Regions from separate parts of the Anaerostipes sp. PC18 genome, predicted to be linked through region 1. Evidence: a T-box and tRNA genes for the amino acid it is inferred to sense, from the RefSeq annotation. Region 1 holds a T-box; the other holds one or more tRNA genes.
What was found. A T-box is a leader RNA that pairs with one kind of tRNA and senses whether it is charged. The one in region 1 lies ahead of pheS (phenylalanine--tRNA ligase subunit alpha), so its partner is inferred to be a tRNA-Phe.
Positions count from the first base shown of each region.

Region 2: it has a tRNA-Phe gene. The T-box ahead of pheS (phenylalanine--tRNA ligase subunit alpha) is inferred to sense a tRNA for this amino acid. The anticodon was not compared.

Region 1 is NZ_CP121164.1:1,245,934-1,249,144, reverse strand. Features, by position in the region: gene pheT (phenylalanine--tRNA ligase subunit beta) at 1-233, opposite strand, end outside; gene pheS (phenylalanine--tRNA ligase subunit alpha) at 432-1,451, opposite strand; T-box leader at 1,501-1,676, opposite strand; gene P8F77_RS06785 (hypothetical protein) at 1,742-3,211, opposite strand, start outside.
Region 2 is NZ_CP121164.1:507,116-510,326, reverse strand. Features, by position in the region: gene P8F77_RS02870 (NADP-dependent malic enzyme) at 1-987, opposite strand, end outside; gene P8F77_RS02865 (GNAT family N-acetyltransferase) at 1,036-1,521, opposite strand; tRNA gene P8F77_RS02860 (tRNA-Gly) at 1,638-1,708, opposite strand; tRNA gene P8F77_RS02855 (tRNA-Phe) at 1,741-1,813, opposite strand; gene P8F77_RS02850 (HD domain-containing protein) at 1,887-2,378, opposite strand; gene P8F77_RS02845 (Crp/Fnr family transcriptional regulator) at 2,380-3,036, opposite strand; gene P8F77_RS02840 (4Fe-4S binding protein) at 3,131-3,211, shown strand, end outside.

The sequences.
Region 1 (3,211 bases):
ACGATCTGGATGGTCTCTGTTCCCACATCCACCTGGCAGACGATCAGCTTGTCTGCATCCGGATGCTTTTCAATGGAAAGAATTTTTCCTACCACGATCTTTTCCAGGTTTTTATCTAATTCCTCATAACATTCCACATTTGATCCGGAAAGTGTCATCTTGTCCACATACTCCTGAATCGTACAGTCAAGATCCGGCACATATGCCTTGATCCATGAAATTGGTGTATTCATTCTCTATTCTCCTTCAATCATTATAAGTTATTTACCACTATTTCCGTCACGCTTTTGAAATGCGCTCCTCCAATAGTGGTAAATAACTATCGAAAAGCAGCACATTTTTTTGACAGAGGCCCTTCTCCAGAAGACATTACGTCCATTTTCTACATGATTGGAGTGAAGCATTCTAAGAGCCGAACGGAAATTGCCGCTTTAGAACTGGCTTAAAAACCTCTTGTCGTTTTCATAAAGCAGGCGCATATCATCAATCTCATATTTCAGGAGCGCCACACGTTCCAGACCGATTCCAAAGGCAAAACCTGAGTAAATCTCTGGGTCGATCCCGCATGCCCTGAGCACATTTGGATGCACCATACCACAGCCTAAGATCTCGATCCAGCCGCTTCCTTTGCACATACGGCAGCCCTTTCCTCCACACTTAAAGCAGGTGATATCCACCTCCGCGCTTGGCTCTGTGAATGGGAAATGATGAGGGCGGAATTTGACTTTTGTCTCCGGTCCGAAAAATTCAGTGGCAAACTGTTCAAGTGTCCCTTTCAGATCCGCAAAAGTGATTCCTTTGTCCACGACCAGTCCTTCTACCTGATGGAAGGACGGAGAGTGGGTAGCATCCACTTCGTCTGAGCGGAATACCCTTCCAGGCGCAATCATACGGATTGGCATTTTACCAGTCTCCATCACACGGGCCTGTACCGGTGATGTCTGTGTTCTCAATAAGATATCTTTTGAGATAAAGAAGGTATCCTGTTCATCCTTCGCCGGATGATTCTCCGGGATATTAAGCATCTCAAAGTTATACTTATCGTATTCCACCTCGGGGCCTTCCACAACCTCATAGCCCATTCCGATAAATACCCTCTCCAGGTCTTCCAGGGCAATCTGGTTCGGATGGCGGTGGCCCTTTTCATGCACCTTTCCCGGAAGCGTTACGTCAATGACTTCCTTTTTGAGCTTTTCTTCCATGATCTTTTTCTTAAGAACAGACATTTCCTGCTCCAGTGCCTGTTCGATGACGGCACGTGTATCGTTGACCATTTGTCCTACGATAGGACGTTCTTCTTTGGCAACATCCTTCATGCCCTTTAATACCTGGGTCAATTCTCCCTTTTTGCCTAGAACCGCTACCCTGATATCATTCAGAGCGTCCATGGCATCTGCTGTGTTGATCTTCTCCAAGGCTTCTTTTTTAATCGCCTCAAGTTTCTCCTTCATAATCACTTCTCCTTGTTTTATGGAAATAAAAAAATCCCATCCCTTATATATAAGGGACGGGAATCATCTCGCGGTACCACCCTAATTCCAGGTACAAAAACAACCTGGCTCTTAGTATCCTGCGTAACGTGCAGATAACGTTATCCCCTACTGTTCTTTCAGGGATACGACTCCGGTGTGAAATTCGGGAAAGACTTCCTTACTGTGCACCTTCTCTGTCTTTATCATTCCTTATTTTATCACACAAAAGCGGAATGTCAAGACGGAAAACCGATTCTTTATCTCTCCCATCAGCCCTGCAGCGCACTGTGGAAAACAGCCTCATACAAAATCTGATAATCCTTCATGGTAAATGCAGATACGTGAAAATCAGGCGAGGACAGCTCCTGTATCTTCTGCTGGATGACCTCTAAGACAGCATAATCAATATCCATGTGATCCATGACATTTTTAGAAAAATCAAAATCATGTTTCTTCTGAAATAAGATACAATTTGCATGAAAAAGGAATTCTAAGATCAGGCTGTTATTTAACTTAATATCAAGCTTCTTTGCAATTGCTCTCAGAGCACGGAAAAACAGTTCATTCGTTGTAAACGTATTGATTCCGGGGGTAAGCTTGGACGCAAACAAGAGATGTTTATCCGCGGATCTTAAAGTATAACTCTTTAGCTGGTTGTCTTTTAATATCTTCATCTCATCATTCTGGCTTATTAACAGGTTTGGGATGATGGAAATAATGCTGGCATTTTTCTTCACAGACAGCTTTAAAATCTCTTTCACCAGAATAAAGGAATGAAACTGGACATTATAAGACAATACCTTCGTCTTAGGAAAAAAGTAATTGGTAATGGTTTGTTTCATATCTGCGTCTGATAAGATCAGGACCCCCTGCCCCCGATTAATACTGACCGCAAATTCATATAAGTTCTCAAGGTTCGTTCGTGTCTCATTTCTTTTTCCGGATAAAACAGCAGGAAAGGTATGTATGATTCTCCGGTCAAAAAATAAATTGAAGATATTTGCGTAATTGCTTGCCAGCAAATGATATTTGGAGGTAATAATCACAGGTATATGGATATCACTCATGATGAAGTGGGCATATGTCAGTATAGATTGAATCATCTTTTCTTGGGTTTTTGACAGTTTGCAGTGGTTTGTCTGTGCTAATTGAAGCAGATTGTTGAACAGTGATTTCATCTGCGGTGTTTGAATATCCATAGAAGAGGTTTCCTTCACAATATCCAGACTTTTATCTTTCCGGAATACAGATAGGATCATATGTTCCACTTTTTCTTTTAAAAATGGGTCCTGGCAGAATACACTTTTATTGAATGCCTTTGTGATGCCCGAAATAAGCCTATCGCCGGAATAACTGTTCTCAGATACAACGCCAGTCACCCTGGAACAGATCAGCAGCTGCTTTGTAAAATAATCTGAAACTATATTTTTTGTTTCAGCCAAAGGCTCACGGGAGTTAAGAAACAATTTATTAAAATCAATTTCTCCGTTTGGTCTGATCTGTATCTTGTCAGGGATCTCTGCCTTTAGTTCAGGAATGGATTTTATAAAATCATCCCTTTCATTATCAAGCAGGACCGATGCATCTAACATAAGTTCATTGTTTTTGCCTGCAGTACTTGATGTATAGAGAATCCTTGAAATTGTATATAAAATCTCATTTTCTAATTGATGCAGGTTGCTGCACTTATGTAAAACCAGCTGAATGAACTGGGAAGATACCAACATTGTTTTATCTAA
Region 2 (3,211 bases), 740 kb from region 1:
ATCCAAAGCCCCGCGGAAGATTCCAGGGAACACCAGCACGTTATTGATCTGATTCGGAAAATCGGAACGGCCGGTAGCTACCACCTTTGCCCCGCCTTTTTTCGCCTCATCCGGCATGATTTCAGGCACCGGATTCGCCATAGCAAATACTACCGGGTCCTTTGCCATGGAAGCGACCATTTCTGATGTGACAATATTCGGTGCAGAAACGCCGATAAACACATCTTTTCCCTTCATGATCTCACGAAGTTCTCCTGTCTGCCTGTCCTTATTTGTTTTTTCCGCCATTTCTTTCTGTGCATCGTTCATCCACTCTTCCCCCGGACACAGGGCACCTTTCTGGTCTACAAGCACCGCGTCTTTTACTCTGAACTGAAGCAGAAGCTTACAGATAGAAATCCCGGCAGACCCTGCTCCGTTGATAACTACCTTTGCATCTTCCAGCTTCTTTCCCACAAATTTCAGCGCATTGATCATCCCTGCTGCCACGACGATGGCTGTTCCGTGCTGATCGTCATGGAATACCGGTATATCCAGTTCCTCTTTCAGCCGGCGTTCTATTTCAAAACATCTCGGCGCAGAGATATCTTCCAGATTGATCCCTCCGAATGTAGGCGCCAGATATTTTACTGTCTTTATGATCTCTTCCGTATCTTTCGTATCCAGACAGACCGGAAATGCGTCTATATCGGCAAACTCTTTAAATAAAATAGCCTTTCCTTCCATAACCGGCATAGCCGCCTCCGGTCCGATATCACCAAGACCAAGCACAGCAGTTCCATCAGAAACTACAGCTACCAAATTTCCTTTTGCAGTGTAACGGTACACATCCTCTTTGCAGTCCCTGATTTTTCGGCAAGGTTCTGCCACTCCGGGGGTATAAGCCGTACTCAGATCTTCTCTCGTCTCAACCGTCACTTTTGACCTTACTGCCACTTTTCCTCTGTTTTCTTCGTGCATCTTCAGCGCCAATTCATTGTAATCCATGACCTTCTCCTTTATGAATCTCTTTCATCTATAGTTTTCTTTATTATATTACAGTGTGATGTAAAATAAAATAATGTCTTCGTATCTGCCGTCTGACAAACGGTAGCCTCCGGGCACTGTCCCGAGCCGCTGAAATCCAAGTCTGTCATAAAGTCTCAGCGCACCCTGATTGGACGCTACCACCGCATTAAACTGCAGGACTTTGTATCCCAGCTCTCTGGCTCTTTCCATACAGTCCAAAACCAGCTGCTCTCCGATATGCCGGCCTCTTGCATCCTTGCTGACTGCATAGGACGCATTGGATAAATGTCCGCATCTGCCCACATTATTTGGATGCAGTATATAAAGGCCAAGAATCTTTCCGTCTGATTCAGCCACCCCAGTGTAAGACTGCCCTGCAAAAAAATCTTCTGCTTCCTTTAAAGAAAAAAAATCTTCCTGTGGAAACGCATTGGCCTCTTCTACCACCTGATTCCATATCGCTGTCATCTCTTCTAAATCTTCTTTTTTAAACTGTCTCACCGTAAGTTCCATGAACGATCCTCTCCTTTTCCTCGCTCTTTTGATCCCGCATCTTTTACAGGCCCGGTATAATCTGCCGCGGAAGAAAGAAAAAAGCCATCTTAGAGATATCTCTAAAAGGCTTGCTAAGCGGGTGATGGGAATCGAACCCACGTGATCAGCTTGGAAGGCTGGAGTTCTACCATTGAACTACACCCGCATATATGACAGAGTCTTTTCAATTCTCTGTAATGCCCAGAGCCGGAATCGAACCAGCGACACGAGGATTTTCAGTCCTCTGCTCTACCGACTGAGCTATCTGGGCATGTCTCATTCCTGTGACTTCTATACTTTACCATATCAAAAAGCCCAAATCAAGAACTTTTTTAGATTTTTTGTCATCTTTCAAAAAATAGATTTTCCAGATAATGAATCCCCGTTTTGGTAACAAATATTTTTTTCTTCACATTATGCGCGGCTTTCATTCCGCTCTTATCCTCCTCCAGATTCACAAGGAAGTCGGCTTCCACAAGGATCTGATAATCTATGCCGTCAATCCGGCTGTAAGTATGATGATGCCCGATCAGATAACAGATTCTGTCCATGGTTTCATTTTTCAGACCGAACTCACCCAGAAGCTTTCTGGCTTCGTCCGGTCCTTCTATCTCCTGGTATTTTCCTGAACTGCTATTGTATTTCTCCTCACTTTTTTTAATTCCAATATCATGAGTCACCGCAGCAATCTCCAAGATCTCCTGCAGTTCCGGTTCCAGTTCCTCCTGCTCCCCGATAGCTTTTGCATAGGCATACACTTTCATAAAGTGCTGGACTCTTTTGGAATCTCCCTGATAATACTCTATCATCTTTGTCATTACGTCACTGATCTTCATTCTATCTCTCTCCAATCGCAATTATATTTTTCTCAACAGACAAAACACCTTCCGTCTGGAGTTTCCTCAGTTCCACCATCATTCCGCTCCTGTCCACACACAGATAATCGGCCATATCTTTTTTAGAAAAAGGAAGCTTGATCCGGGACGTTTTCTGCTTATCCTGTTCCTGATTTATATATGCAAGAATCTTCTCCCTTGTAGTCCTCTTTTCAAGACATTCCAGCTTTTGATTCAAACGGACATTCTTTTCAGCCAGAAGAACAACCATATTTTCAATCAGCCGCTGGTGGAATGCACAGCTGGCATTGCAGGTCGTCAGTACCTTATGGTAGTTTAAGAACAACACCGTACAATCTCTGACACATTCAACCGATACAGGCAGCTCTGCATCCGGAAGACAGCCATAGGTCTCCCCGAACACTTCGCCCGGCCCGATATGGGCAAGAATCGCTCTTCTTCCCTCAAAATCATCTCTGACGATCCGGACTTCCCCGTCCACTACGATCCCCACTTCTTCCATCCTGTCTCCATTCAGACAGATGGCATCCCTGGAAGCATACGTTTCTTTTCTGGCCGACAGGCAGCCCAGCATCCCTTCTAAATCCTTCTCTTTAATTCCGCGGAACAGGGGACTGCGGTATAAAATTTGCTCCATTTTTTCACATCTCCTATAAATGTGTTGATTTATCAACAGACAACTTGTGCTCATTATAGTATGATGGGATTACAAACTCAAGGAGGAAATAAGAATGATACGACAAATAATAAAAATAGATGAGGAAAAGTGCAATGGATGCGGTCTCTGCGCTTCTGCCTGTCATGAAGGAGCC